One region of the Priestia sp. AB genome, then DNA from elsewhere that is predicted to be linked to it. Evidence: riboswitches for the same ligand, from Rfam matches in the RefSeq annotation. Region 1 holds a riboswitch; the other holds the start of a gene.

Region 1 (16,345 bases):
TGAAAAGAAACGAGAAGAACTCATCCGCATAGTCCGAGTAAGTGGATTAAACTCTCCACCTGCTATTAAACATAGTCAAGAATTAGATCATTTATTAAACGTTTACAATGAATTCCCTGCTCAAACAACAGAAACAACCTCTTCATGAAGGTTGTTTCTTTTTTTTACCTTCACTCTATCAATTCTGTATAAATCTCTTTTACTCCTGTTTCTTTGCTGAAATTCTCTTCTTTTTCACTGTGCTGAAGCTGATACATATTATAGTACAAACCGCCTTTGTTTAGCAGTTCAGTATGTGTGCCTTTTTCGACGATTTTCCCTTTATGCAGTACTAAAATACAGTCGGCGTGTTGAATAGTGGATAAACGATGGGCAATCGCAATTGTTGTACGGCCTTTTCCCATATCTCTTAACACTTCTTGAATCGCTTCTTCTGTTTGTGTATCAATGTGTGCTGTTGCTTCATCAAGAATAAGGATTTTAGGATTCCGGATGACCGTTCTTGCAAATGCTAAGAGCTGACGCTGGCCGCTTGATAAAGTGGAACCTCTTTCGACTAGCACTTCATTATACTTATTTGGAAGGGCTTCGATAAATGCATGAGCTTGCACAAATTCCGCCGCTGCTTTTACTTGTTCATCAGAAAAATGGTCTTCGTGCAGCGTAATATTTCGTTTTATGGTATCTGCAAATAAAAAAGCATCTTGAAGCACTAGCCCTACCTCATCTCGAAGCTGTTTATTTGAAAAAGACGATAGCGGTTTATTATCGATCAAAATGTCTCCTTTTTGCTGCTCATAAAAACGCATTAATAAATTAATGATGGAGCTTTTCCCGCTTCCTGTATGGCCTACTAAAGCCACTGTTTCTCCTTCGTTTACCGTAAACGATATATCAGAAAGTACATCTCGAACACCATCATAGGAAAACGTTACGTTTCTGAATTCTACCGTTCCTTTTTGTACCCCCTGCTTTTGTTCTCCTGTCATGACTGGATTTTTTTCTTTTTCATCCATCAAGTCAAATACCCGAGAGGCTGATACCATCGCTTGCTGATACATAGAGAGACGCTGCATCATTTCATTAACAGGCTCAAAAAAACGATCCAAGTAGTTGATAAACGCGTAAAGAACACCAATTTTAACAGGACTGTCAGCTACGGAAATACCAAAATAACTGAGCACAAGAATAACGGCTAAAATGTAAAGAATTTCGACTGCCGGCCTTAGCAGCAAACCATCCAACTTAATATTGCGCATCCCCGCTTTGTAATGTTCATCATTGATTTCTTCAAATTCCGAGCGCAGCCGCTTTTCTTGACGAAATAGCTGAATAATAGACATGCCTTGCAAAGACTCATGAAGCTTGGCATTTAACTGGCTTAGTTTCTCTCGAAGCTGTCCGTAGTAAATAGCGCTGTAATGCTGATAAAGCTTCATAAGTCCCCAAATGAACGGGAGAAGAACTAAACAATAAAAAGCCAGCTTCATATCTAGCATAAACATGGCTATAAAAATACCGACCAAAAATACCCCATTTTGAATAAAAACCGCGATGACTTCCACAAACATTTCTTTCATGGCTTCCGTGTCATTTGTAATTCGAGATACCAGGCTTCCCGTGGGCGTGTTGTCAAAAAAGCGAAGAGCCAGGCGATGAACATGAGAAAAAACGTCAATTCGAATCTGCTGAATAATTTGAAGCGCAATTTTTTGGAACTGCAGAAGCTGAAAGTATTGAACGACAATTTTTAAAAGCTGTAAAAGCAAATAACTGCTAGCCAGCCACACAAGAGGCTGAAGAGGCAAATACTTAGGAGTTAAATAATCGTCAATGAAAATTTTAATCAAAATGGGCCCTAATAAATCCGCAGCCGTAGCAATTAATAATAGTGTGAACGCTAAAAAAAATGATTTTTTATGCGGAATTGTATAGCGAAACAGACGTTTATGTACCGAAGAATGCTCAATTTTCATTTTTCGTCTCTCCTTCTTCTACCGCACGTTCAAGCTGCTGTCTATCGTACATATCCTGGTACCAGCCGCTCACGCTAAGCAGTTCCTCATGAGTTCCTCGCTGAATAATTTTCCCTTTATCAAATACAAGAATCAGGTCTGCATGAGTAACCGAGCTCAGCCGATGCGCTGTAATAATCGTTGTTCGATTTTGACGTTTCTGCTTCAGCGCTTGTAAAATACCCGCTTCCGTTTTTCCATCTACCGCTGATAGCGAGTCGTCTAAAATTAAAAGCTCAGGATCTAATAGAAGAGCTCTTGCAATCGAGATACGCTGTTTTTGTCCACCCGATAATGAAACGCCTTTTTCGCCTACTATTGTTTGATAGCCATCTGTAAAATCGAGAATGTCTCTATGTACATTGGCAACCTTAGCCGCTTCTTTAATCTCTTGATTGCTTGCTTCTCTTTTTCCAAAAGCGATATTATCAGCAACTGTTGTTGAAAACAAAAAGTGATCTTGAGGAACATATCCAATGCTTTTGTACAATGAATCAAAAGCATAGTCTTTAATGTCTTTTCCTCCCCATAAAACAGCTCCGTCTCTTACATCAAATTCACGAAGCAGCAGCTTTAAAATCGTGGTTTTCCCAGCACCCGTCTTTCCGACAATCCCTAACGTTTGACCGCGAGAAAGTGTAAAATAAATTTCGTTTAACGTATATGCGTCTTCTTTACCATACGAAAACCTATGAATAACAGCTTCAATATTTCCTGTTGGCATTTCAGCACTAGGATGCGCTGCTTCTTCAATCGAATTTTCTTCTTTTAATAAAGAAAATACCCTGTCATATGATGCTCTTCCTCGTTCTACAATATTAAATAGCCAGCCAAACGCGAGCATCGGCCAAATAAGAAGGCCCAAATAAGTTGTAAAGGTAACAAGCTGACCCAGTGTTAACTCTTCACTAATAACCATCTTGCTGCCAAAAATAAGAGCAAGTAAAAAAGAAAGTGCTACAATAATCGAAATGGTCGGATCAAACAATGCATCTACTCGGGCTACTTTCATGTTCTTTTGCACAACATCTGCAGACTTAATGCGAAATTCTTCGACATCAGCTGCTTCTTCCCCAAACGTCTTAATGACTTTAATTCCGCTAATGCTTTCTTGAACCTTATCATTTAAAGTAGAAAATGCTGCTTGTGCGTGATGAAACCGCGCATGAAGCAATGTACCATAGTAACTTGTTAAAACGGCCATAAGCGGCATAGGAATAAGGCAAATAAGCGTTAATTTCCAGCTGATTGTGAGGGCCATTGTGCATAGAACAAGCCCTCCTGTGACAATGGAATCCACGAGTGTCAAAACGCCCGAACCTGCAGTTTGTTGGATAGCTTGAATATCGTTTGTTGCATGGGCCATCAGATCCCCAATTCGCCGCCGTTGATAAAAGGCCTGATTCATCTTGGTAAAATGAGTGTAGAGGGTATTTCTCAGCTGCTTGGCTAGTTTAACAGATGAACCAAATATCATAATACGCCATATGTATCTTGTGAAATAGGCCACCACAGCAGCTCCTAGCAAAATGCCAACCATCTGCATTAAGCGCTTTCCATTCAGCGTCCCTTCTTTAATGCCATCTACCGTTAAACCAATAATTTTAGGCGGGAGAAGTTCTAATGCTGCCACAATAATGAGCAGCGCTATCCCCGTTATGTAAGACTTTTTTTCCTGTTTGAAAAACCACCATAACTCTCGAAAAATTTTCATCGTATCCCCCTAGCCCCACAACTATTTTCTTATCTCTATCATAAAACAAAAGACACCCTTCTGAATAGAGAGTGTCTGTCCAATTAACCATTATTTAATTTGGCCGTTCATTGCTTTCATCATTTGGTTAATTTTTTTCTGCGATGGTTTCATGCCCATTTGCATCATCATCATTTTTAACATTTGTTCATTAATTGGTGGATTTTTCTTCAGATAGCTCATCATATACTTACGAGCAATGAAAAATCCTAGCGCTATCCCAACAATTAATGCTAGAACACCAACTAGAATATACATTCCCATGGTATTACTTCCTCCTTCGTGTTGTCTAACTTACAGTGTACTAGACCATACGCTATTATACAATATTTCCGTTCCAATTTCCTTAAATAATTACACAAATTTTCTTGTTTTCACAGGCCTCAGCCAGCCGTATTCATCCGTTCCATAATTCACTGCTAAAAAACAAGGATCTAGCTTGCGTAATACTTCAAAAAAAGCTGTCTCAGCATCAACATTGCCATCTCCTTCAATTGTTATACAGCGATTCGTTAATTTTATAGATGCTCGACTTTTTTTATGAGGATATTCCAGCACAAACGTCTCTTGATGAGTAAAAAAATGAGGATAATGAGAAAACGCCTGAAGCAATTCTCGTTGAATAAATGAAATGGGCAGTTGGCGAGTAATGTAATGAACTTGTTTTTGTAGGTGCGTTTCCTGCAAGTGACGTTTCATTCTATATTCAATCAGCAGCTGATAAATGAGCTTTTCTCTTCGAAAATAGGATGATGCAACTTCTTCCTCCATTAAATATACTTCATACGTTCTCACGATTCATCCTCCCTTTCGGCTCGTTCTTTTTTGTACCATTATACCGAATGGTGTACGCAATGCTTGTCTATCGATGAAAAAATTCCTTTGTTTTTTTGTCGAAAAAAAAGAGCAGACCACAGGAGTCCGCTCTTTCTTATGAAAAAGAATTATGCATTAAGCAAGCTTTTCACTTTTGCTACTACATTTTCAACTGTAAAACCAAATTCTTTCATGATTGTTTCACCAGGAGCAGATGCACCGAAGTGATTAATACCAAGAACTTGTCCTTCGTCTCCAACATAGCGTTCCCAGCCAAGTGTAGAAGCCATTTCAATACCTAAACGTTTTTTCACTGATTTAGGGATAACACTTTCTTTGTACTCAGCAGATTGCTCTTCGAAACGGTCCCATGCAGGCATACTTACTACAGATACGTCAATACCTTCTGCAGCTAATGCTTTTTGTGCTTCTACTGCTAGGCTTACTTCAGAGCCTGTTGCAAGTATTAATGCATCCGCTTGGTCTTTACCAGCTTTAGATACAACGTACGCACCTTTAGACACGCCTTCGTATGCATTTTCTTTTGTACCTTCAAGCGTTGGCAAGTTTTGACGAGTCAATACAAGCGCCGTTGGGCGGTCAGTTGACTCTAATGCTAAGCGCCATGCAGCAGCTGTTTCATTTGCATCTGCAGGACGAACCACTGAAAGACCTGGCATTGCACGAAGTGATGGCAATTGTTCAATTGGCTCATGTGTTGGGCCGTCTTCTCCAACTGCGATACTGTCATGTGTGAATACATATGTTACAGGAAGCTTCATTAAAGCTGCTAAGCGAATTGCTGGGCGAAGATAATCAGAGAATACAAAGAATGTTCCTCCGAATACTTTTACACCGCCGTGTAGAGCCATACCGTTTAATGCAGCTCCCATTGCAAATTCGCGTACACCAAACCAGATATTACGTCCGCTGTAATCAGCTGCAGTGAAGTCTTCTGAACCTTTAATCATTGTTTTATTTGAGCCAGCTAAGTCAGCTGAACCGCCGAAGAATTGAGGTACAGCTTGTGCTACTGCGTTTAATACTTCTCCAGAAGAAGCACGGCTAGCTAGGCTTGAACCCGTTTCGTATGCTGGAAGCGTTTCTTCCCAGCCTTCCGGTAACTTTCCTTCTACTGCTAGTTCAAATTGACGACCTAGTTCAGGGTATTTTTCTTTATACTGTGCAAATACATCGTTCCATTCGTTTTCTTTCTTTTGGCCATCTTCAGCAATTGTAGCTTTGAAGTGAGCATACACTTCTTCTGGCACATAGAAATCTTCTTCAAATGTCCATGCATAAGCTTCTTTTGTTAATTTTGTTTCATCGGAACCTAATGGAGAACCGTGCACGCCAGAAGTACCCGCGTGGTTTGGAGAACCAAATCCGATTGTTGTTTTTACTTCAATTAGTGTTGGGCGTGTTAAATCGCCTTTTGCTTCTTCAATTGCGTTTGCAATCGCTGTCAAGTCATTGCCGTCTTCAACGCGGATTACTTGCCATCCGTAAGCTTTGAAACGATCTTCTACGTTTTCAGAGAACGAGCGATCTAAATCTCCGTCTAAAGAAATATCATTTGAATCGTATAAAACAACTAAACGTCCTAATTTTAAATGTGCTGCTAATGAAGCTGCTTCAGCAGATACACCTTCCATTAAGTCTCCGTCACCACAAATACCATACGTAAAGTGGTCTACAATTTCTAAACCTTCTTTGTTGTATGTTTCAGCTAAATGACGTTCTGCCATTGCTTTACCAACAGCCATTGCAATACCTTGTCCTAGTGGGCCAGTTGTTGCATCAACACCTGCTGTATGACCGAACTCTGGATGACCTGGTGTTTTACTTCCCCATTGACGGAAGTTTTTAAGGTCTTCAATTGATAAGTCATATCCAGCTAAATGAAGCAAGCTGTATAATAGTGCCGATCCGTGCCCTGCTGATAATACAAAGCGGTCACGGTTGAACCAGTTTGGATTCTTTGGATTGATGTTCATAAATTTTGTCCACAATGTATATGCCATTGGAGCAGCTCCCATTGGCATACCTGGGTGACCTGAATTTGCTTTTTCAATCGCATCGATTGATAAAGTACGAATTGTTGCAATCGAAAGATCTTCAATACGTTGTGTCATACTCTTCATTCCTTTCAAAACTATGTACATATGTTATCATACTAATGATTTGCTTATTTGTACAATACTTGAACCAAAAAATTTTCCACTTTTACAGTTTTTGTGTGCCTTATTAAAAATATACAAAAAACTAGAGGGAACACTCCTCTAGTTTTACTAGAACGTCTTAGTGAAGACGTTTCTTTTTACTCTCTTTTAACTTCTTAGGCGTAACATCTTTACCTTCTTCATCCACAACTTTAATCGTATGAAGGTGATTTGTCATAGATTGTCGGAAAACTTTTAAATATTCCTGACGTAGCTCTTGCTGTTCTTTCGCTTCAAATTCTGTCAGACCTTCAGCCTTTGCCTTTTTTGAAAGAGCATTAATACGAGCAAGTTTATCTTTTGATAGCATATAAAACCTATCTCCTTATAATCAATAATTAAAATTACCGAACCGTTCCGGCAACATGTAGTCATCTTACTAAATCTCTTTCGTTTTATCAAGAGATTGAGCACTCTCTTGGTATTCTTGATAGCGGCGATGTACCGTCGCTTTTGAAATATTATAGCCAAAACCTTTTAGCGTAACTGAGATTTCAGCAAAGGTTAAGCCGTTATGACGAAGGCGGACAATTTCTTCAATTGGCGCTTCTTTTTTTTCTCTTCCCGAGTTAACTCCTTGATTTTTTAAATTTTGCTGCGGACGATAACCGTTTTCTACAGCTCTTTTCATTCCTCTTTTAATTTTAGCATTATGTAATTTCCGCTGATGCTCTTCCACTAAGCTAATAATATCTAACACCATTGAATCAGATTCTGAAAGCTGAAGCTGGCCTTGATGACTAATCGTATAGATGGTAGCATTTTCTTTATGAAAAGCATGAAGCAGCGCAATTCGGGCATTTCCTCTGCCTAATCGTGTTTCATCTTGAATAAGCAACACAGATATTTTTTCTTCTTTCATTGTATGAAGAACATCCAAAATACCCTCTCTGTCTACTTCATATCCGCTTGCTTTTTCCATTACGACTTTTTTTACGTCTAGATGGTGAAGATCAGCAAGCTTTTTTAATTCTTCTTGCTGGCGCTGTAAAGATGTTTCTTGGGTTTTTTTATCCGTACTGACACGGCAATAAATAATGGCATCCACTTTTATCACGACCTTTTCGGCTTCTAACAATATTCAGGAACGACCGTTACACACTACTGTTCAATTGCCACTTGATTATGTAACTCTTTTTTTAAAACAGGAATATATAATTTATCTCCAGGAGATAAAGACTGCGCAGTGTCTGAGTTTAAGTCATTGACGTCTTCAACCCATTTGACAAATTCATTGGTGGTCAAATGATGGTGATTATGATACTTGTTGGACAATTCCCAAAGCGTATCTCCTTTTGTAATAGTAACCGTTGAATATTTGTCTAAATCTACTTTATCCGCTCCTAAAACCAGCGTCAATACATATGTAAGTGCAGCGATAACTGCAAAAAAAATAGCGTAATGTTTCATAGAATGTAAGAATTGTTGCATATTATGATCCCCCTATCAGAATATATGTTCTTATTTTAGTGAGAACATTTGTTTCTGTCAATGGAATTCTTCGAACTTATGTTTGTATATTGACACATCACGTGGTATAATTCACCTAAAGAATAGCTAAAATCGAGGTGAAAAATATGAAGCTATCAAAACGTCAACAAGACATACTAGATTTTATTAAGCATGAAGTAAAATTAAAAGGTTATCCGCCTTCTGTGCGTGAGATTGGGGAAGCGGTAGGATTAGCCTCTAGCTCCACTGTACACGGACATTTAGCTCGTTTAGAAAGCAAAGGGTTAATTCGCAGAGATCCGACAAAACCAAGAGCAATCGAAGTTCTTCAACTAGACGAAGTAAACATCCCTAAAAGCAATGTCATAAATGTTCCTGTTATCGGTAAAGTAACAGCGGGTCTGCCTATAACAGCCGTTGAAAATGTGGAAGAATATTTCCCTCTTCCAGATAAATTTGTTTCTCCAGATGATCATGTATTTATGCTTGAAATTATGGGAGAAAGTATGATTGAAGCAGGTATTCTAGATGGCGATATGGTAATCGTACGTCAGCAGCAAACAGCTAATAATGGAGATATTGTGGTCGCTATGACCGAAGACAACGAAGCAACGGTAAAACGTTTCTTTAAAGAAGAAAATTTCGTTCGTTTACAGCCTGAAAATTCAACGATGGCGCCTATTATTCTTCGCCACGTAACGATTTTAGGAAAAGTAACTGGTGTATATCGCACGATTCACTAATCAGATACTGTATGTAAAACCAACTAATCATGATGTTAGTTGGTTTTTTTACGTTTGTTTTCTAAAAAAATTGGCATATTATAAATGATACGTTGAATCATCGCAGGCAGGTAGAACGGTTTTTGTAAATCTTGTTTTACCTTTTTTACTTTCTACCTGCATTTCCTCGACTCTTACAAGGAAATACAACCGACTATAAGAAGGATGTAGTTTATGACCAATACACCAAGGAAAACAGAACCATTTCAAACCATTGTACCTACCAAAGCAATGAACATGTTTCTTTTTCCTTTTTCCTTTGACCGAAAAAATAAAGAGCAGCTTGTTCATGCACTGAAAGAAAATTTGTTTGAGTTTTTTTCCATTCAAAACAAACATGTAGAAAAAGAATACTACGGAGAACAGTATTACGTATCTCATGATAGCTTGGATCAATATTTTCTTCCTTACATTGAATGTATTCTATTCCCTGATTCCTGCGAAAAAGAAGGCTTGCTTCGATTTTCAAAAAAAATAGACCATACCGTTACGCTACAAACTTCCTCCACCACCGTGTCTAGCAACGTGCTGTCTGTGGATGTTTTTTTATGTCCTTTTGAGATTGGCGTCATGACCATTCGCACTGAGATGAGTCATAATCATTACACCTATGATGACATTTTAGAATTCATGAATCATTTTCGTGTATTAGAACCGAAGCTTGCTGAAGAGCATGGATCCACCATTACCTATGAACATCACCGCTATAGCAAAGTACAGGATTATATTTTTTCACAGCTTGCGCCATTTTTGAACGAACACATCAAAAAAGAAGCCACGCGTGAACAGCATGTAGGGAGCCTTCCTTATTTTATCGATGAACGGATGTTTGTATTAAGTTATGTAACGGTAAATCAAGAGCAAGAGATTAACTCCACAACTTTATTTCGTACTGGGCAGCTAAATAGCTATACGCCTGACGGGAAACCGTTTATCTCTGCACACAACCACGAGTATATTAAAACGTATAATACCAAACACGTGTACTCCAGATGGGCTCCTGAAACCTATTACGTTATAACAGACCATGTGTTTTCGTGTATTTCTAAATCGACAGACTCTAAAACGGATCAGCTTTTGATGAATCATCTATTTGGCCAGCATTATTATAATTTATTTTTGCATTTTTTCTATAAAATCGTGTTGCTAAAACTATCTTATGAGTATTCTCAGCTCACGTTTCATAAAAATTCAGAGGGCATTGAGCGACTAATCCGCTCTATTACCGTATTTTCAGGTAAATATTTATTTTTAGAAATTAGCTCTCGCACAGAAGGTCAAGAGTTTTCTGAGCTCTTTAAAAAAATCTTCCACATCAATTCTCTTTATCAAGAAGTCAAAGAAACCCTTGGTACTTTGTATCAAAATCAAGAGAAAATTGCGGCCAAGCGTCACAATTACTTATTATTAATTTTAACGATTTATACCGTTCTTTCCGGTATTTACGGAATGAATTTAGTTATTAGCAAGCTAAAGGGAAACATCAATTGGGATAGTATGAAGCAGTTTTCTATCTTTGAATATATCGCTTTAATAGTAGCTCTATCAGGAATTCTGATCAGCATTAGTCTCGGAGTGAGCTCCCTATGGAATTTATTAAAAGATCGATTTAAAACATAAAAGCTGTTCGCATACTTATGGATGCAAACAGCTTTTTCTATTACGAAATCTTTTTCCTACTCCGCTTACTCTTTTATCAAACGTTATGCCGCTGTTGTAATTTCAAATGACTGAACGTAATCGTTTTGTACGAGGAATGATGTCTTGGATTGGCTTCAGGCAAACATATGTAGAATATGAGCGCGATGAACGTTTTGCTGGTGAAACAAAATATCCTTTAAAAAAGATGATCAAGTTTGCTTCAGATGGAATTATTGGGTTTTCAACGAAGCCTTTGCGTTTAGTAATGGTTATTGGCTTATTATCGGTTTTTGTATCACTTTTAGTTTTAATATTCGATTGTTGTTTGGCTGATAGGTAAAAACATTCAGCCTGGCTGGACTTCTATTATGGTAGCTATCACCTTCTTTAGCGGTATTCAGCTACTTGGTTTAGGTCTAGTCGGACAATACATCGCAAGAATTTACGATGAAAGTAAAAATAGACCTATTTACGTTGTACGTGAAACCATTAACTTCTCGAAAGCTTCAACAGATTCTCCGAACGTACGTGAAAAAGTATATAGCTAAAAAAACAAGGAAGAAAACAGTTGTTTTCTTCCTTGCTTTTATTCTTTTTGAAGCTGTAAATCACTTGGCGCCCAGTCCGGAATTCCATCATCTTCATCAAATTCAATAATGACATCCGTTACTCCTTTTTCCTGTAAAATACGATTTTCCAGACGATCTTTAATGTCATCAGCTTCTGCCACTGTTAAAGAAGGATCAATTTCTACTTTTAATTCAACGTGAAGCTCTTCTCCTTCTTTCATCACCATTAATGTTTGAATATCACGCACTTGTACATCTTGCATGACAATCGCGCCAATTTTTATTTCCATTTCTTTATCTGCTTCACCAAGCGCTCCAGCAGCATTATCTAAAAATACTCGTCCTACCACAAAAAACATCATAAGCCCAATTAAAATAGAAGCAATTCCTTCAGCTTGGTGAAAAGGTGTAAACCGTGAAATGAAAACGGCTATTAACGCCAATACGCCTCCTCCAGTAGCTACTAGATCTTCCATAAAGACCAGCTTGGTTGCTGGCTTTGCTTTCCTTAAATGAACAAAGCTTTGGGTAAAAACATTGACCTCTGTAGTATTCATTCCGACATCGTGCAAAATTTCTTTCATTGCCTTAAATAGGACAAACATCTCAAGTAACACCGAGATGCCAAGTACTGCAATATTTAAAATAAAGCCTGAAGACTTCGTCGGATGAAGAATATGGTGATATCCTTCTTTAATCGTTTCAAACGCCATAATCCCTACTACAAGAACCGCTCCCAATAGAACGAGATTAACCAATCGGCCGAAACCGTTTGGAAATCGTTTGGTCGGGGCTTTTTTACTTAATGCCGAACCTATAAAGACAAAAAACTGATTAGCTGCATCGCCTAAGCTGTGCATCGTTTCAGCAAACATTGCTACATTCCCTGTTAAAGCGAAGGCAATACCTTTAATGATAGAGATAATGGTATTAACTACAGCGGCCATGATGGCGGATTTATTTCCCTTTCGCAACAATTTAATTAATTCACTCATATAATCCCTCCGTTTGCGCCTTTGATGAGATTCGATTACGGTTAGTGTATGTGAATTTAAAAATTAAAAACCTCCGACATACAAGTTGGAGGTTTTTAGTCATGTTTCATTATTTTTTAAAACGGTACGGTACAGTTGTAACAATTACATTTTTACGGTAAAGCAAATGTGCTTTTAACAACAGACTGGACTGATTGTGAAGGATATTTTGCCAGCTTTTTTTCGTAATGAATTGCGGAATAACGACCGTAATAGCCATATTATTTTCCCGGGCTTTTTCCTCAGCCATATCGATGAATCGAAACAGCGGCCGCACTAAGCTGCGGTATTGAGAATGAAACGTAACAATACGAATATCAGGCTGCCACTTCTCCCACTTCTCTTCCATTCTCTTTTCGCTTTCTCGATCAAAGGCCACATGCACTGCAATAACGGTATCGCCAATCGTTCTTGCATAATTTAATGAATTTTCTACTACCTTTGTCATTCCTGCTACAGGAACAATGACCACACTTCCTTCAAGCTTTCCAATCTTTTCTCCTTGCTTAATGCGAAGCTGCTCTCCTACCGCTTCATAATGCGTATGAATGCGATGAAAAATATAGACAATAACCGGTAAGAAAATGAGCACGGACCATACTTGTGAAAACTTCGTTGTAAACAAAATAATTAGCACCGTTAAGGTAATGAGGGCACCAATTAAGTTAATGGTTAGCTTCCCTTGCCAGCCGGCCGGCTTTTCTCTAAGCCATTTGACAATCATGCCTGTTTGAGAAAGCGTAAATGGAATAAACACCCCGACTGCATAAAGAGGAATTAATTGTTCAGTCGCTCCTTTAAAAGCTACAATTAAGACAATAGAAGCAATTCCAAGGGTCACAATTCCATTTGAATAGCCTAATCGATCGCCACGAATTTGAAACATTCTTGGCATGTATTTATCAGACGATAAGTTGACAGCCAGCAAAGGGAAAGCTGAAAAGCCCGTATTCGCCGCTAGCACTAGAATTAGAGCTGTTGTGCCTTGAATAAAATAATAAAATCCATTTCGTCCAAACACACTCGATGCAATTTGTGATACAACCGTTTCATCTGCTTTTGGAGAAATGCCAAGCCAATAAGCTAAAAACGTGATGCCAGAAAATAAAACGGCTAAAATACCGCCCATCAGCATTAATGTATGAACAGCATTTTTTGCACCTGGCTCTTTAAAGTTAGGCACTGCATTTGAAATAGCTTCTACACCTGTCAATGCCGAACAGCCTGATGAAAAAGCTTTTAATAATAAAAACAAACTAATACCTGGCACTACTGTACCGAGAGATGGATGCAGCTCAGGTGAAACTTGACCTGTCGCTATTTTAAATAAGCCTACCGCTATTAACAAAATAAGAGCAATAACAAATAAATAAACCGGATAAGCTAATACGGAAGCGGATTCTGTTACACCACGTAAATTTAAGACGGTAATAAAAATCACCAGCAAACAGGCAATTACTACATTGTAATGATGCAGCGTGGGAAAAGCCGAAGTTAAAGCATCGGTTCCTGCTGAAACACTCACAGCAACTGTTAAAATATAATCCACCAACAATGATCCCCCAGCGATAAGCCCGGGATTTTCCCCTAAATTGGTTTTCGAAACAATATAAGCTCCTCCACCTTGCGGATACGCATAAATAATTTGGCGATATGAAAGAATTAAAGCCGTCAGCAGAACCAATACCCCAAGCGCAATTGGAATCGAATACCAATAGGCAAGGACGCCGACTGTTGCAAGTACAATCAAAATTTGTTCTGTTCCATAAGCCACTGAAGATAAGGCATCTGATGATAAAATAGCCAGTGCTTTAAGCTTACTAAGTTTTTGGTCGCCTAACTCTTTTGTTTTAAGCGGCTTTCCAATCAATAATCTTTTGAGAACTGAATAGTTCACGTAATTTCCCTCCGATGATTGCTTAGCTACTATTTACTGTTCATTGCTAAGCTCCGTTACAAGTTCACGAATAAGTGATATTATTCCTAAAAAATACCTTTTTATGTTAAAAAAACGCACAAAAAAAACACTAAGGGTTCTCAGCGTTTTTACACAGCTTAAACCTCCTCTCCAAAACGCTTATGGGGTTAGCTGTCGGATTCGGGCTATGAGAGTAGCCCTACCTTTTAAAAAAAGGATTCACCCCAAGTGACAATGCACAAATTTGGGTCCCCCACTTCTGACGAATTAAGCGATAACAGGTCAATATAATTTTCGGTTAAAGAGTATGATTGATAACATGTTTCTTTCATAACTATCCTTTGTTCTTAGATAATATACTCCCGTACAAATGGTTTGTAAAGCATTATTTTACGTAAACCAGAAAATAGTGCTTAAGGCGCTTTTAAGAGGAAAACAAAAGGCCTTCTGCCTGCTTACAGAAGACCTTCTTGCTTTAACTTTTTGCTTTTAAAACGGCTGCTAGCTTGTTTTTCGTTTGAGGACCATAAATGCCATCTACATCATAAGGAAGATACACAAGCTGAAAACGTCTGACTGCATCTTTCGTTTGAACTCCATATATTCCGTCTACTGACCCTACTTTAAAATTAACTGCGTTTAATGCTTTTTGAAGCTGTTTCACGGCTTCTCCAGAATCACCTTGTTTTAAAATTCCATTTGGAAGTGGATATTGTTCCGAAGGTGGAGTTGGTGACGGTGTTGGAGATGGGTTTGGTGAAGTTCCTGAAGGAATAACAATTGTTTTTCCAACCTGTAGGGTTAAAGGATCAGAAAGCCCTTTATTTGCTTCTTGCAGCGCTTGTACTGTTATTCCGTACTTCTGTGCAATACTGTACAGCGTATCTCCTTGCTTGATCGTATACGTTTTTGTACCTGGTTCAGAAGGTGATGGATTTGGTGTCGGTGTCGGTGTTGGAGATGGTGATGGATTTGGAACTGCACGGCGAGGTAAATTTAAATATACGGCAATTCCTTTAGCATACGATTCACCCATACTTTTTAAAAAAGCTTCATTTTGAAGAAGTGCTGCATCGGCGCTCCTATCAATAAAAGCTATTTCAGTGAGTACTGCAGGCATATTTGTTAAGCGAAGCACCGCATAATTGGCTGATTTTCGTCCGCGATTCGGATGATTATACGACAGCAGCGTTGGCTGTACTTGACCGTGCACAATCGATTGAAACGTTTTACTGGCATTGCTAGCGCTTCTATAAACATAATCTTCGTATCCTGTTCCTCCACCGGCATTTACGTGAATAGACATAAATGCATCTGCGCCCCACGAATTAGCTTGAGAAGCTCGCTGAGATAACGATAAAAAAACATCTGTGGTACGAGTGGTTTTAATCGTAAAATCACTGTACATGCTATTTAAATAGCTTATTAAATATTGTTGAATTTTTAAAACTAAGTTTTTTTCATACAGTCCGTTCGCTCCAACTGCTCCTGCATCTGCCCCACCATGTCCTGCATCAAGATAGATTTTTTTCATATTACTTGTCCCTCCTTATTGTTAACATATGCACGAGGGGAAAAAGTGCTACGTATACTAGCCTACTAAGTAGAAAATTACTAAAAAAAAGAACCGCTACTCAAAGGCAACGGTTTATTCTGCGTTGTAGACAGAATATTAAATAGGGATAGCTCTCAAGGAGTGACAGCTATATGCAGAGTGTTGATTCGTTGATTAAATGATAATAATTATCATTTTCATTTAAAGTATACACTAAAAGGAAAGTTTTGTCTATTCTATTATGAGAACAGGCTTATTTAAAAAGCAGAACGCCTATAACAATGAGAATAATCCAAATTGGAATGCTTATTAATATGCCTATTACTAAACCTTTGAAAAAATTTCCTTCTTGCATTTTCATTCCATTCCTCTCCAACAGTATTTTCTAATGACACTACGACTGGCTGAAAATTCTCTGAAGTTATACTGAAGTGCAGAGTGAACACATAAACAATCTCTCTATCTGTTATACACTACTTTTACATATAGATTCAATGAGACAAAAAGCTTATCCTTTTTAATTCATATAACCAAATTCTTTCCTGTATATAACAAAACAACAAAAATCCTCCCGTAAATTTTACGACA
Region 2 (16,345 bases), on a different contig from region 1:
ATATTCATGAATTGATAGCTCATGTTTACATACTCCGCAAAGAATAGCTTTTTCATTAAACATAGCTTTTGGCCACTTTTTAATATCATGATCAGCATATCCGTTATGACATTGATAGCATGGATAATATGTATTACAGCAATAAAATTTTATTGCGATAATATCTTTATCCGTATGATAGTGCGTACAGCGCGTTTCGGAATCTACCGTATCACCTTTTACTATGGGTGCAGATTTGTTCATTATCATCACTCCCTATGAAAAGTATAGCATGCTTTTATACGCCTTATCATACATATGTAAAAAGAAAAATGCTATAATAAAACCATCGTTTTACATGTCAGATTGCATGCTAAAAAGATCAGATAAAAATTGATGTCAAAACAGATCGATTAAGTGAAGTAAAGAGAGGAAGAAAAAATGAGTAAGCAAGTTATCGTTTTTACCGGAGGCGGAACAGCTGGACACGTAACACCAAACATTGCCATTATGAAAGAATTAGACAGTGAAAAATGGGATATCCATTATGTCGGTTCTCACAATGGTATTGAGAAAGAATTAATTACAAAATTAAACGTTCCATATCATGCGATTTCAAGCGGGAAGCTGCGTCGATACGTAGATATGGAAAATGTAAAAGATGTATTTCGAGTAGCAAAAGGAGTTGGCGATGCACGTCGCGTGCTGAAAAAGTTAAAGCCTTCTCTTGTGTTTTCAAAAGGCGGTTTTGTCACAGTTCCTGTTGTAATGGCTGCTAAATCTCTAAACATTCCCGTGTTCATTCATGAAAGTGATTTAACACCGGGACTGGCAAATAAAATTGCGCAGAAATTTGCCACTAAAATTTTCACTTCTTTTGATGAAGCGGCAAACTATTTTCCAAAAGAAAAAGTGCAGGTTGTTGGTTCACCTATTCGAAAAGAATTATTTAGCGGAAGCGCAGCGAACGGGGAAAGCTGGCTTCGTTTTTATGATAAGCGCCCAATTTTAACCATTATGGGCGGAAGTTTAGGAGCACGTCGCATCAATGAAATTGTTCGAGAGTCCTTGCCTGAACTGCAAAAGAAATTTCAAATTGTACACCTGTGCGGAAAAGGCAATGTTGATACAAGCCTTGAAAAAGAGTCGGGCTACCGTCAGTTAGAATATGTAAATGAACAGCTTCCAGATGTTCTAGCGGCCACTGATTATGTGATTACACGCGGCGGATCAAATGCTATCTTTGAGTTTTTAGCCCTTCATAAACCGATGATGATTATTCCTTTGTCAAAAGCACAAAGCCGGGGAGATCAAATTTTAAATGCACAGTCCTTTAAGAAAAAAGGCTACTGTATGGTTGTGGAAGAAGAACAGTTAACAAAGGAAGTGTTTTTGCGTGAAGTAAATGAGCTTCAGCAGCAGGCAAGTACGATGAAGCGTACAATGCGTGAAGCAACAAAAACGGATGCCATTTCAATTCTTGTAAATGAAATTGAGAAAATGAACTAAAAAAAGAGGCTGAGACAAACGTACTTTAGCCGAAGTAAAAAACGAACTATTGATCAAGGTTTTTGATTAGTGGTTCGTTTTTTTTTTGTTAAAGTGAACGTAGGTTTCACCTGTTCAGATCCTTCTAGCAGTTGATTGGAGGACAAAGCGAAGTCTTGCACGAAAATCAATTGCAGTGTCACAATCGGCTCAGCTGATGTATCCCATTTGTTCGTCTTTAGAAGGGATACATTTAGTTATATCACAACCTTTTTTTCTTTGAATCTATTATTTTAAAATAATGAATACCCATGGAAAAATAAAGCTTTTAAAATTTCAAAAAATGTTGTTGACAGTAAATTTTAACAGGAGTAAGATTACTCTCATGAAACGTTCCACAGTGACACGCTGAGTCTTTCCTGAAAGAGAGGGGAAGAGCGGAGGACCCAATTATTAGGGGTGAATCTCATAATTGAGTAGGGTTACTTTCTTGACCCGAACCCGTCAGCTAACTTCGTAAGCGTTAAGAGAGAGGATGGTGTAATCGTGGCCGTTTTCTATAGCAGCGGATAGCGCGTTCCTTTCAAAATATAGGTGAAAGGAGCGTCAAGATGCATCTACCTAAGCAAATGATTCAAATGATTGAATATCGAGCAATATGCGATCAGCAATCTTTTGATCTAGCAAACCGCTATTTGTCTACGTTAGCTAATCAAAGTATTAAACGCAGCAGGAAAAACCATAATTAAGTCTAAAAATTAAATAACAAATATACGCTTAATCAATCATGAGCGGGGGACCCAATATTTTGTACGTATGTACTAGGGGTGAATCTCTTAACTGAGTAGGGTTACTTCCATAACCCGAATCCGACAGCTAACTCCGTAAGCGTTTTGGGAGTAAAAAAATTCGTGTCGATCACGGCTTATTTGTCGTGCATTAAACCGCGGAAGAGGACTCTCTTCTGCGGTTTTTTTAATGGGGAAAATAGGAGAGCAGGTTATGTCTGCACCGTAAAGAGGATATAGTAGGGCTTTTAAAACGAGATCAACAATACGTGAGGATTAAACAATCAAAGATAACCTTTCGCTGCTAGCTCACTTGGGCGTGATGCTTTACGCACAGAAACAGTCGCTACGCTTAATCATTGGTGGTAAGAAACAGTTAGGAGGGAGCAACTTGGATACGATCATGCTTGGAACACTTGCCATATTAACAGCTGCTATGTACGGAATTATTTGCTGGTCGTCTCATGTAGTAGACGAAAGAGAGGAGAAGTGAACATGTCGTTCATTTTGCTAGGTATTTCAGTTCTTGTTTTAATTTATTTAGTATATGTACTGTTAAATCCAGAACAATTTTAATAAGCGGAGGAATAAAACGTGGGGATTTTTCTACTATCAGTTGCGCTGCTGCTTGTTTTTGTAGCGCTTATTGCAAAGCCCGTAGGTATTTATATAGCGAATGTGTTTTCAAACGATAAAAACACTAGCTTAGTAGGGAAGATAGAATCGGTGATGTTTAAAGCGGCAGGAATTAAAGGGCATAATCAGACGTGGAAGCAATATGCACTTGCTCTCGTTTTGGCGAATACGTTCATGATTTTTGTGGTGTATCTTATCTTCCGGTTTCAAGGGGTACTGCCGCTTAACCCAAGCCACATCAAAGGAATGGATCCGGCCCTTGCTTTTAACACGGCCATTAGTTTTATGACAAATACGAACTTGCAGCACTACAGCGGTGAATCAGGTTTGTCTTATTTCTCGCAGATGGCCGCCGTTGTATTTATGATGTTTGCTGCACCTGCAACAGCACTTGCAGTAGCAATCGCTTTTATTCGCGGGTTGGCAGGGAAGGAAATGGGAAACTTTTTTGTTGATTTTGTGAAATCAATTACGCGTGTTTTACTTCCTATCGCTTTTATAACAGGCATTTTATTTGCGTTTTTAGGTGTTCCTCAAACGTTAAACGGAACGGTGACTGCCCATACATTAGAAGGGGCAACACAGCAAATAGCAAGGGGAGCAGTTGCTTCTTTTCTTTCAATCAAAGAGCTAGGCAACAACGGAGGGGGATTTTTTGGTGTCAATTCAGCTCATCCATTTGAAAATCCTAATGCGTGGAGCAATGTATTACAAATCGTCCTTATGCTTTTATTGCCAACTGCACTTCCTTTTACGTACGGAAAAATGATCGGACAGCGTAAACAAGGTCGCATCTTGTTTATATCGATGAGTATGCTCTTTATTGTTATCTTAAGTACAGCGTTTGTAACAGAGTGGGGCGGCAACCCAAGACTTGATGCTTTTCATTTAAATGAAGCGAGCGGTTATATGGAAGGAAAAGAAGTTCGTTTTGGTGTCGGCATGTCAACTCTGTACGCCATCGTGACGACAGCGAGTGAAACAGGCGCGGTTAACGCGATGCACGATACCCTTACGCCTCTTACCGGGTTATTGACGCTTGGCAATATGATGTTAAATACCGTATTTGGCGGTGTCGGAGCAGGATTTATGAATGTCATGATGTACGTCATCATCGCCGTATTTTTATCAGGTTTAATGGTTGGCAGAACACCAGAATACGTAGGTAAAAAAATTGAAGGAAAAGAAATGAAGCTCATCGCTGTAACGCTTATTCTGCAGCCGCTGTTAATTTTAGGAGGAACAGCCGTAGCGCTCACTACTCATTTAGGAATGGAAGGTATATCAAATCCAGGCTTTCACGGGTTAAGCCAGGCACTGTATGAATTTACGTCGTCAGCAGCAAACAATGGATCCGGTTTTGAAGGACTCGGCGACGCAACTCCGTTTTGGAACATTTCTACAGGAATTGTTATGTATATTGGACGCTACTTCGGACTAATTACGATGCTGGCGGTATCGAGCTCACTAGCATCTAAGCAGCTTGTTCCTGAAACACCTGGGACATTTAAAACGGATACGTCTTTATTTAGCGGCATTTTAATTGGAACTACCGTTATTGTAGGAGCACTTACGTTTTTCCCAGTGCTTGTACTTGGGCCGGTTGCTGAGTATTTGACACTGTAATCAAGAAAACGGAGGATTATAATGAATAAACGGAATTTTACGAATAATCTTGAATTAGATCGTAACAGTCACATTCAAGGTTCTGTAGATAAACAAGCTTCATCGATTTTTATTCAATCAGTAAAGCAGGCTTTTATCAAGCTAAGTCCAAGAACGATGATAAAAAACCCTATCATGTTCGTAGTAGAAATCGGGTTTGTTATTACGCTTTTTTTAGCTGTTGTTCCAGACCTTTTCGGAGAAAGTACAGTAAGCGCATGCTTTAATATTACCGTATCCCTCGTGTTATTTTTTACAATTGTTTTTGCAAACTTTGCAGAAGCATTAGCAGAAGGTCGAGGAAAAGCACAGGCAAACTCATTAAAGCAATCGAAAGGTGATATTACAGCTAATAAACTTCAAAAAGGGCAAATAATACAAGTTTCGGCATCGCACCTAAAAAAAGGAGATATCGTCATCGTTTCACAAGGCGAAATGATTCCTGGAGATGGAGAAATCATTAAAGGACTTGCATCTGTTGATGAATCGGCCATTACCGGTGAATCGGCACCTGTTATGAAAGAAGCAGGCGGGGACTTTAACTCTGTAACTGGAGGTACAAGAGTTGTCAGCGATGAAATTACAGTTAAAATTACGTGTGAGCAAGGTGAATCGTTTTTAGATAAAATGATTTCGCTTGTTGAAGGAGCAGAGCGTCAAAAAACGCCAAATGAAATTGCGCTAAATACGGTTTTAACAAGTCTGACGATTATTTTCTTACTAGTTGTTGTGACGCTTCCTGTATTTACAAACTACTTACATTTTCAACTGGACACGGCTATTTTAATTTCACTGCTCGTCTGCCTCATTCCTACGACGATTGGAGGATTATTATCAGCCATTGGAATTGCTGGGATGGACCGAGTCACGCAGTTTAACGTGATCGCTATGTCAGGAAAAGCAGTAGAAGCAGCTGGTGACATCAATACAATTATTTTAGATAAAACCGGCACAATTACGTTTGGAAACCGAATGGCTCATCAATTAACGACTGTAGAAGGCACAGACGAACGTGAACTCTACAAATGGGCGTTTGTTTCTTCTCTTTATGACGAAACACCAGAAGGGCGCTCAGTTGTTGATTTTATTCAAAACCGCATGGGAGTAGAAGACCTTAGAAAAACCGAAGGAACGTTTGTTGAATTCAAAGCTGAAACGCGAATGAGCGGCATTGACTTACAGAATGTATCTGTACGAAAAGGGGCAGTGGACGCCGTCACGGCATGGGTAGAGTCAAATGGCGGGATGGTTCCCTCTGATTTGCAGCAAAAAGCAAACGAAATTGCAGGAGCCGGTGGCACGCCGCTTGCCGTCGCCGCTGATGATAAAATTTATGGCTTGATTTATTTAAAAGACATGGTAAAACCAGGAATGAAAGAACGCTTTGAGGAACTTCGTAAAATGGGCATTAAAACAGTCATGTGTACAGGAGATAATCCGCTAACCGCAGCAACCATTGCAAAAGAAGCTGGAGTAGATGAATTTATTGCGGAATGCAAGCCAGAAGACAAGATTCAAGTGATTAAATACGAACAGCAGCAAGGAAAGCTAGTTGCCATGACAGGTGACGGGACAAACGATGCCCCTGCACTTGCTCAAGCTGATGTTGGCTTAGCAATGAACAGCGGAACCTCAGCAGCTAAAGAAGCAGCAAATATGGTGGACTTGGATTCTGATCCTACTAAAATTATTGAAGTCGTTTCAATTGGAAAACAGCTATTAATGACAAGGGGTGCCTTAACTACATTCAGTATCGCAAACGATATTGCTAAGTATTTCGCGATTGTTCCAGCGATGTTTACCTTGGCGATTCCGCAAATGGAGGCTCTTAACGTAATGAAGCTGCATTCACCTCTATCTGCGGTGTTGTCAGCGCTCATTTTTAATGCGGTAATTATACCGCTGTTAATTCCCTTAGCCATGAAGGGAATTGCATATAAGCCGATGAGTTCTAACTCACTGCTGCGAAAAAATTTGTTCATTTATGGATTAGGCGGGGTATTGGTTCCATTCATTGGGATTAAAGCAATTGACTTACTACTTTCATTTGTAATGTAGAGGAGAAGAAACGATGATACAAATAGAACGAACGGGAAGCATAATTGTTCGCTTAACAATTATGATGATAATTCTTTGTGGTCTTATTTATCCTGTTGTGATGACAGGCATTGCTCAGGAAGCTGTTCCAAATAAAGCAAACGGCAGCTTAATCTATTCAAACAATCATCAAGTTATCGGTTCTAAGCTCATAGGGCAACAGTTTACAAGCGATGCATTTTTCCATGGCAGAGTCTCTAGTATTGATTATAACGGGGCAGGATCTGGGTCGTTAAATTTAGCACCTTCAAATAAAGATCTTACGAATCGTATCGAGAAATCCGTAGCGGCTTGGAAAAAAGAAAACGAGGTGCCAAAAGAAGGAATTCCAATTGATGCCGTCACAAATTCAGCTTCTGGACTCGATCCTGACATTACGCCACAAGCTGCATATGCACAAGTAGAACGCGTTGCAAAAGCGGCGCACGTTAAAACCAACACGCTAAAAGAGCTGATCAAAGAACACACTCAGCAAGGAGCTTTTGGTGAAAAACGAGTAAATGTAGTAGAGCTAAATTTGGCTGTTCAACCAGAGCGCTAATTACATGCACTCGCTTCATGTATTGAAGCGAGTGTGATAAAGGGGCCTGAAAAATGAAAGAAAAAGAAGCTCATCCATACTTTCGAAGAAAAACTCCGGAAGAACTATTGCGTGAACTTCATGATCAGAAGCGCGGAAAGCTTAAACTCTACATCGGTGCGGCGCCTGGAGTAGGAAAGACGTATAAAATGCTTCAAGATGCGCACGATTTAGTCAAAGAAGGCGTAGATGTCGTAGTTGGATATATAGAAGCACACGGCAGGCACGAGACTAAAGGGATGATTGGAAATCTAGAAGTAATCCAAAGAGAAACCGTTTTTTATAAAGGAAAAGAATTACAAGAGCTTGACTTGCTGGCGATTGTAAGAAGGCGGCCAAAAGTTGTAATTATCGATGAACTTGCTCATACAAATGTTCCGACAAGCCGTCATAAAAAACGTTTTGAAGATGTTTCTTACCTGCTCAACCAAGGCATTTCAGTCATGTCAGCAATGAATATTCAGCATATGGAAAGTGTGCATGATCTCGTATATGCCATTACCCAGGTAAAAGTTCGTGAGACAGTGCCAGATTTATTTATTCAGCAAGCAGATGAAATTCAGCTTGTCGATGTTACGCCGGAACAGCTGCAAAAGCGTCTTCGTGAAGGCAAAATATACGAAGTTCATAAAATTGAACAAAGCCTGCAGTCTTTTTTTAAGCTCGCGAATCTCCATGCTCTTCGCGAATTAACGCTCCGAGAAGTAGCGGATGAAGTGGACGGTAAGCTCATTCATGCCCATGAAATTGGCGTAACAGGCATTCGTGAACGCATTTTAGTATGCATTCAATACAGTGAAACAGCTGAAAAATTGATTCGAAGAGGCTGGAGAATGGCGAACCGATTGAAAGCAGATTTACTGCTGCTTCATGTTTTTACAGGCGAGCAAACTGAAAGGCAAAAAGCACAAATTAAAGAGTGGCGGGAATTCGCTGATCGCTTTCACGCCTCGCTAATTGTTGAAGAAGCTAAAAAGCAAAAACCAGCTGCAGTGATTGTGAACGTAGCCAAGCAGTATCGCGTTACTCAAATCTTACTAGGGCAATCAGCCAGGACAAGGTGGGAAGAGATTCGAAAAGGGTCTATTGTGAATACGATTATGAGACAGACTCATAACATCGACATTCATATTGTTTCAGATTCAGCAAAGCAATCACAATAAAATGGATGTATACTAAAAGGAGAATATGAGTGAATATTGCGTTTTTTTACTCCCTAAAAAAGAAGTCGTTACCCTGTCGACACGGTCAACTGTCCGTCAAGCATTGGAGAAAATGGAGTATCACCGCTACTCTTCTGTACCGCTCATTAACCAAAAAGGAGAATACGTAGGGACTTTGGCAGAAGGAGACTTGCTATGGAAGCTAAAAAGCCTAGAACATATAGAACTTCATGAGCTAGAACACCTGCGAATTGAAGAGGTCCCAAGGCATCGTGATTATGAACCTATCACCATTAATGATGAAATGGAAAGTATTTTGTCACGTGCGTCTGAACAAAATTTTGTACCAGTTGTAGATGATCAAAATATTTTTATTGGACTCGTGCGGCGAAGAGAAATTATAGAGTATTGTATCTCTCAACTTTTTATACATGGAGAAACGCCTTTAAATGTGAAGATTTAGTTAAGTTTGCGTAAAAAACATAATTTTTACATAAAAGGTAGTCTCTTTTTATATAATTAATGTTATAATAAGAGATGTAAAGACGAAACTTGCGTAATGTAAGCCTCTAACATTTGTTAGAGGTTCTTTTTTTACATAACATAAAACATTTGATTTCAGTTCTTTCTATGGTTAAGTTAGAATAAGTGTTAAAGTAAGAGGTTTCTTGCTTTTTTACATAAGAAAAGTGAGCTGTACAAAGGAGACAAAGTATATTGACTACGGAAAAAACAAAAAGCGATCAATTACGCAGCATATTCAAAACTATTATCTTCGCTATCGCTCTGGTATTTATGATTCGCGCATTTTTATTTTCTCCGTATATTGTAGAAGGCGCTTCAATGAACCCAACGCTGCATAACGGAGAGCGTTTGTTTGTGAATAAACTGTCGTATTCGCTCCATGATATTCGCCGCGGAGATATTGTGATTATTAAAGATGAGGCTAAGAATAAGCATTATGTAAAAAGAGTAATCGGTCTGCCAGGTGAAAAAATCGAAATGAAAAAAGATCAGCTTTATATTGATGATAAAAAAGTAAGTGAACCTTATTTAAAAACGAATCGTCAAATTGCCAATAACATGGATATGGAGCTTACAGGAGATTTTGAACCCGTTCAAATACCTAAAAACGAAGTATTTGTAATGGGTGATAACCGTCTGTACAGTATGGATAGCCGCAACGGTCTAGGCCTCATTGATGAAAAACGGATTGTCGGAAAAAGCGAATTTGTATTTTACCCCATTAAAAAAATAAGAAAAACAACGTAAAAAGAAATGCCGGCGAAGGTATTTCTTTTTTTGTGCCTATGTCTACTCGGCTTCTAGATGGGCAAGCTAAGGAAAAAAGGGGTGAATTAATTGAAGACAGCCTATGAAAAATTATTTAAGCATTTTAAATTTGTTGATGCTCTTGAGATGAAAAACCGATTAGCAATGGGACCTATCCTCACATACGCTTCACGGGAAAACGGAGAAATATCTGATATCGATCTGACTTTTTACGAAAAACGAGTAGGGGGCGTCAGTACGGTAATTGTCGGCCCCGCGTTTATCACAGAAAATGGCCAAGTAGCACATGGTCAAATCGGCATTCATCGTGATCAGGTCATACGAAAGCTTCATCAACTAACCCAAATGATTCATAGAAGAGGTGCTAAAGCGATTCTTCAACTATCACACGGGGGAAGAAAGTGCGTAGAAATGAAAAATAAATGGCAAGCCATTAGTCCAAGTGAAAAGCCTCATAAACGTAAAGGGAAAAAGCCTGTTCAAATGACCGAGCGCGATATAACTTATATGGTTCAAGCGTTTGGCGAAGCTACCACCAGAGCTATGGAAGCCGGGTTTGATGGAGTAGAAATTGATGGAGGAAATGAATGTTTACTGCAGCAGTTTATGTCAAGGCAAGCAAATGAACGGAGCGATTCTTATGGTGGAAGCGCAGAAAACCGCTTCACTTTTGCACTTGAAGTTATTCGTGAAGTGACGCGTCGAGCAGCACATGCGGGCAAACCATTTATTGTGGGATATACATTAGCACCCAAAGAAAAAGGCTATTTAGGAAATAAAGTGGAAGATACATTTGAGTGGATTGATCGTCTTGTTCATACAGAAATTGACTATTTACATATCAGTGCTTTGCATGAACCTACCTTAAGTAGTGAAGAAAATCGTTCACTGGTTTCTTCGATTATTAAGCACGTCAATCACCGGGTCCCTCTTGTGGGTACAGGAGGACTTACGGCAACAGAAGTAGCAGAAGCTTTTGAGAAAGGGCTGGCTTTAATTACGATTGAACAAGCATTAGTTGTGCAGCCAGATTGGGTAGAAAAAGTGATAAATAGCGATGAGCCCGCTTCTATGGATGTGACGTCATTAGATAAAGATGTGAGTTTGCCACCTGAAGTGCTAGCTCACTGGCAAGACATGCATAAAAACCACCGCCCTTATTAAGTGAGCGGTCGTTTTTATGTTGTTGACTTAACAAGAAGAATTTTATTTTACTGATACTATAACCAAGCAGCATACATAGACTAAAAGAAAAACTAAAAACACAGTTGACTTCTAGGAATAGTTAGGATTACAATATAAACAACTTATTCATAAAACGGACAGCTGATCGGACATACCGAAGGCTTCTAGCAAACAACTGTTGGAGGCCTTTTTGTGCTTTCTAACAGAAGATGAAAGTGGAGGGACAACATGAAAAAGTTAATTACGTTTGCACTTATTGGCTTTTTAGCTCAGTTAATTGATGGATCACTTGGAATGGCATACGGGGTGACATCAACTACGCTGCTTTTAACGTTTGGAATTGCACCAGCTGTGGCTTCCGCATCTGTTCACTTAGCAGAAGTTGTAACAACGGCAGCTTCGGGTGTTTCGCATATTAAATTTGGAAACGTAGATAAATCGATGGTGTTAAAACTGATTATCCCGGGCTCCATCGGAGCTTTTGTAGGAGCCTGCTTTCTAAGTAATTTACCTGGAGATGCAGTAAGGCCTTACGTTTCAACATTCTTATTGCTTCTAGGAGTTTATGTGTTATTTCGTTTTTTATTTACGTTTAAAACAAACGAAGAAAAGAGCACCAAACCTTTATCGACGAAGCAGTCCATTCCTTTAGGGTTAATTGCTGGATTTGCTGATGCTACAGGAGGAGGAGGCTGGGGGCCGATAGCAACGCCTGTATTGCTAGCTAAAAAAGGCACAACAGCACGGAAAGTCGTTGGAACCGTGGATACAAGTGAATTTGCTATTGCCGTCTCGGCTACACTTGGCTTTTTAATTTCTCTTGGCTGGGAGCAAGTAAACTGGTTCTGGGTAGGCGCCCTTATGATTGGCGGAATTATCGCAGCTCCGATTGCTGCATGGTTTGTTCGTATTATCCCGGCTCACTTGCTTGGTTCACTTGTTGGTGGGTTTATCATTTTAACAAATGCTCGAACACTCTTAAACACATGGGTATCCAGCAGCTCAACTCAGATAGCTGTATATGCATTCATACTTATTGTGTGGGCAGCAGCGATCATTTACTCACTGTTACAAGGGAAAAAATATAATCAAAATCGAAACGTAGAAGTTTCGTAATAAAGAGGATGGAATAAAAGTAGCTTAGTTAAAGGGAGATCTGAACGTGTTTAATTCTTGATGGAGAATCAAATGCGTTCAGATTTTTTTATGGTTAGGGTGAAGGGAGTTTCATGTATGTAGTGTTTCTAGCTGTTGATTGGAGCGCAAGCGATGAGGAGGCTTAGAGGCCGCCTGCGGAAAGCGAAGGCTTGCACGGAAATCAACAGCGGTGTAACAAGGGGGCCATACTAGCGCATTATCCCATTTGTTCGTCTTTAGATTGGGGTGATTCGTAATGTCTCAATCTCTTTTATTATCTGAATTCCGTAAAATAGAGAAGCGTAGATATTTTTTTTGCGTCTTATGATACAATAGACGAGTTCATTCATGAGTGGGAATACTTTCTAACACATATAAAATTCATGGAATCGTCGAGGTGTGAAGAGTAAGTGGTCTATTTTATTTTAGTATTAGTAGCAGCTATCGAAGTAATTGTCTTATTGATTAATCGACCTGTATTTGCAAACATTCCGTATGTTCAAGTATATATTGTTCCTTTGTTAATAGTAATTGTCATCACGATGTTACTTTCGCGAAATCCAAAGAGATTTATGCGGTGGTTCAAACAAGGGCTTATTACGATTTCAGTCGTTGTGCTTGTATTCGTACCGGTTCTCTATGCCAAAAATCTCCCGCTGTATGGTTATAATGAAGCAAAAAAAATGCTTGCGCAAAGAGAACAGCTCTTGCTAAGTCAGTTCCAAAAAGGAAAATACGTATATCCAGCAAAAGACAGCCCTAAAAAATACCGTTATCTATTTAAAGTCAATCGTGGAAACGGCATGCTTGAATATGTATTCGACCCATACACAGGCGGTTATGAAGTTGTGACAGATGTGATAAAAAAATAAAGGTTTAGCTTATTTAAAGCTAAGCCTTTTAATATGAGAAAAATTGAAACTTTTTGAAAATCTGTGCGTATTTATTAAAGAACGTTCACAAAAAAGTCACAAAAGGAGTTGTACAATGGGGAAGTTAGAATACCGACTGCTAAAGCCTGATGATACGTTTGTATCTATTTATCACTATCAATCTATTGAACTTGAACAAATTTTAGCAAGAAGAGAATGCGAATTTTTTGTTAAAGAAGGAGTAACGTATAAACAAACTTCATCTGCAGTCGAAGAAGATATACATATTATTTATGTAAAAGAACATGAACATGGGCCGAAAGAGCAAGCAGAAGACGATAACAGAGAGATTACGTTAGAAGTACGTGAACTGAATTTACTTCGAGGACATCCGATTTTATTCGTCTCTTCATTTTATACGCATTTGGACGTATTAAGCTATATCGGAACAGTTTATACATACTACAATGGATGGGAATGGGAAAGAGACTCTGCGGAAATTGATGAAGATCGCAGCGTGTACAGTTTATATGTAACAAAAACAGGCGTAACGTATGAAGGGGGGAAGGCGTAATGTCAAAAACAAAAAAAATGATGGCCGGGGTTTTGACCACAGCTTTAATGACATCGCTCGTTGCCTGCGGTTCAACTGATCAGGCAAGACCAGCTAAACCGAAAGATAAATCGTGTGACAAGTGGAAGTGGGATGAAGATACCCAAACGTACTACTGTTCAGATTCTTCTTCTTCGCACAGCGGCTCATATTATCACGGAGGCCGCTACTACGGCTCTAAAAAACAGTTGACCTCATCATCGGCCTATAAATCATTTAAATCAAGCAGCTCGTATAAATCTGGAATTGGGAGCGGCTCTAAAGGCGGTTTTGGCGGGTAATGCATAAAGAAAAGCGAGAAATGTTTTATAAAGAAATTGAAGATTTTTGGCACGATTTATACGGAACAGAGTATGCTCTTTATGACGTACATACAGAGTCTTCTCATATCATTGATTCTATTAAAGAAGCTGCAAATCAAATTGGGGAATTATTTTTTAAAACTGCACCTTTACTTCGTTCGTTAGATGATCAGACGCTTTTTTCTTTAGGATTTCCAAAAGACAGCCTCCCGTACCTACGACTGAAAACGATGGAAACAGAAAGTGTGATTTCGCGCCTTGATTTTGCTGTTACGACTGATCAAATCAAGCTTTTAGAACTAAATGCGGATACGCCTACGTTCATTAAAGAATTATTTCATGTAAATGAGTTAGTCTGTCGGCATTTTCAAGTACAAAACCCTAATAAGCTTGAAGAAAAAAAGCTTGCTTTAGCATTAAAACACGCCATTTTTGAAGCTTATAACGAGCTCGATAGAACGAACTATCCAAACGTCGTTTTTTCTTCGCACGATACGCATGAAGAAGATAAGTTAACGACTCTTTATTTAATGAAGCTAGCCGATGTAGATGCTACATACGTTCCATTATCGCAGCTTCGAATTGTCCCTTCCTCTACAGTGGAAGAAGGTGAACATATAGAAGCGGGCGTGTATGATCAATATGGACAAAAAATAGACGTACTCTATCGCCAAACTTATCCGCTTGAACATTTAATTGAAGATGAAGATCCGAGTACGCATGAAAAAGTCGGACACATGCTTTTAACATTAGCACAGCAAAAACAAGTAGCCATAATCAATCCGCCTTCTGCATTTTTGCTGCAGTCCAAAGCCGTGCAAGCACTCATTTGGGCTTTGCATGAACAACATCATCCTTTCTTCACTAAAGAAGAGCATCACATCATTGAAACATACTTTTTACCAACGTATTTAGAAGAAGATACATTTATTGAAAGAAAACAAGCATTTGTGAAGAAACCATCCTTTGGTCGTGAGGGAGATACCGTTGAAATTTATAATGAAGACGGAATCAAAATAGACGAAGATCAGCATAAGACATATCAAGAATACACGGCTGTGTATCAACAGTTTATTCCTTTGCCAACTGCAACGATGAAGACTCAAACGCAAACAATAGAGGCTCATATCATGTACGGGTGCTTTTTATTAAATGGAAAAGCAAGCGCAGTAGGAATACGAGCTGGAAATCAAATTACGGATAACGAATCGTACTATTTGCCGATTGGATTAAAATGAAAAGGGGAATAAAAATGACACAATGGATTGATTGGGCTAGTATAGGGAGTTTTTTATCTCACGTAGCGGTAGGGTTAGGGTTATTATTTATCGGAGTTATGGTATTTGAATTAACAACAAAATTTAATGACCGTGAACTCATAAAAAAAGGCAATGTGGCGGTCGCTTTGAAGTTATGGGGAAAAGGAATTGGGCTTGCTATTGTCATTTTTACTGTATGGAGCAACAGCTTAAATTTGGTAGATGCAACTCTTTGGGGAGTAGTAGGTATCATTACTCAAGTAGTGGCATATTGGATTATTGAATTTATTATGACGCCTAAAACGAGCCTAGCCAAAAAAGTAGAAGAAGGAAATGTAGCGGTTGGAGTAACTCTTTTTGCAGCGTCGGTTGCCGTCGGCCTTATTGTGGCCGGAAGCTTAACATATTAAAAGAAGGCGATTCCTGTTTTACGGGGAATCGCTTTTTTTATGTCCAGATTGCTCGTGTTCACTTAGTAATAATGTACGTGTATTTTCACGGTCGGCACGAACAATTTTTTGCTGTGTGTAAAGCGGAATGACAAAGAGCAAAATAAATAAAAAAACATAGCTCATTTTTGTTATCCTCCCATGTAAATTGTAAACGCCTGCTAATAGTGTGTGACAAACAATACGTAAATATAGCATATTTGACTGGGTGAACTGGAAAAAATTGAGGGATGCAAAAAGAATATAATCTCACCTTCAACAAAAACTAAAAGCAGTATAGAGGCACGTCTTTTATTAAGAAAGGAGTTGGAAAAAGTGAAAAGGTGGCTCATTTTGTGCTTCTTGATTGTAATCGCAGCTGGATGTGGACGCCCAGATGAAACGTCTCAACCGAGCATTTTCCTTATACCAGAAGGGTACAAAGGATGGGTTATGGTCGAATATGATAAAGATAACGGCAACCCCAGCAAGACAGAAGGAGACTACACTGTATTTAAAGTAAATGACCAGGGAGTCGGGAAAACCAAAACGCTTTTAAGCGGCGGCGGCTGGGCAAGAAATAAATATTTCTATGTAAATAAGAATGGAGAGCGAAAGCAATTGAAGCAGGGGAAGATGATACATGGAACGACTCAAGGTAACAAAAATCATACGGTAACCTACTTTTTCGTCGGCACCGCAAAAGAGTTCGATAAGGCCGGAGACTATCGAAGAAAACTTACCGAAGAAAGTTCTTCGTAAAAAAAGAAACGTTGCCTCTTCGGCAACGTTTCTTTTCTATCTTCATTTGAATGTGCAAAAGACGGTATCTTTTAAACGTTGAATTTCGCTTAATGCTT

The links. A riboswitch is a leader RNA that binds a small molecule or an ion and turns the genes downstream of it on or off. The one in region 1 is predicted to bind cyclic di-AMP.
Region 2: another riboswitch for cyclic di-AMP. It lies ahead of kdpF (K(+)-transporting ATPase subunit F); the one in region 1 lies ahead of POF52_RS04045 (APC family permease).

What each region holds. Positions count from the first base shown of each region.
Region 1 is NZ_JAQMYN010000001.1:793,555-809,899, reverse strand. Features, by position in the region: gene POF52_RS04110 (aspartyl-phosphate phosphatase Spo0E family protein) at 1-148, shown strand, start outside; gene POF52_RS04105 (ABC transporter ATP-binding protein) at 171-1,976, opposite strand; gene POF52_RS04100 (ABC transporter transmembrane domain-containing protein) at 1,966-3,729, opposite strand; gene POF52_RS04095 (YneF family protein) at 3,820-4,032, opposite strand; gene sirA (sporulation inhibitor of replication protein SirA) at 4,123-4,563, opposite strand; gene tkt (transketolase) at 4,713-6,719, opposite strand; gene POF52_RS04080 (DUF896 domain-containing protein) at 6,886-7,116, opposite strand; gene POF52_RS04075 (YneB family resolvase-like protein) at 7,186-7,854, opposite strand; gene yneA (cell division suppressor protein YneA) at 7,908-8,237, opposite strand; gene lexA (transcriptional repressor LexA) at 8,384-9,001, shown strand; gene POF52_RS04060 (hypothetical protein) at 9,215-10,660, shown strand; partial or broken gene POF52_RS04055 (glycosyltransferase) at 10,764-11,229, shown strand; gene POF52_RS04050 (cation diffusion facilitator family transporter) at 11,268-12,245, opposite strand; gene POF52_RS04045 (APC family permease) at 12,355-14,181, opposite strand; cyclic di-AMP (ydaO/yuaA leader) riboswitch at 14,344-14,486, opposite strand; gene POF52_RS04040 (N-acetylmuramoyl-L-alanine amidase) at 14,678-15,736, opposite strand.
Region 2 is NZ_JAQMYN010000004.1:49,822-66,166, reverse strand. Features, by position in the region: gene POF52_RS13265 (CHY zinc finger protein) at 1-243, opposite strand, end outside; gene POF52_RS13260 (undecaprenyldiphospho-muramoylpentapeptide beta-N-acetylglucosaminyltransferase) at 421-1,488, shown strand; cyclic di-AMP (ydaO/yuaA leader) riboswitch at 1,864-2,006, shown strand; gene POF52_RS13255 (hypothetical protein) at 2,079-2,216, shown strand; cyclic di-AMP (ydaO/yuaA leader) riboswitch at 2,232-2,372, shown strand; gene kdpF (K(+)-transporting ATPase subunit F) at 2,751-2,831, shown strand; gene kdpA (potassium-transporting ATPase subunit KdpA) at 2,856-4,517, shown strand; gene kdpB (potassium-transporting ATPase subunit KdpB) at 4,539-6,614, shown strand; gene kdpC (potassium-transporting ATPase subunit KdpC) at 6,628-7,194, shown strand; gene kdpDN (KdpD-like non-kinase potassium sensor) at 7,248-8,396, shown strand; gene POF52_RS13230 (CBS domain-containing protein) at 8,422-8,859, shown strand; gene lepB (signal peptidase I) at 9,114-9,668, shown strand; gene POF52_RS13220 (oxidoreductase) at 9,759-10,853, shown strand; gene POF52_RS13215 (sulfite exporter TauE/SafE family protein) at 11,103-11,990, shown strand; gene POF52_RS13210 (hypothetical protein) at 12,422-12,883, shown strand; gene POF52_RS13205 (hypothetical protein) at 12,999-13,457, shown strand; gene POF52_RS13200 (hypothetical protein) at 13,457-13,777, shown strand; gene POF52_RS13195 (glutathionylspermidine synthase family protein) at 13,777-15,036, shown strand; gene POF52_RS13190 (DUF350 domain-containing protein) at 15,051-15,467, shown strand; gene POF52_RS13185 (hypothetical protein) at 15,486-15,632, opposite strand; gene POF52_RS13180 (DUF6843 domain-containing protein) at 15,822-16,247, shown strand; gene POF52_RS13175 (hypothetical protein) at 16,290-16,345, opposite strand, start outside.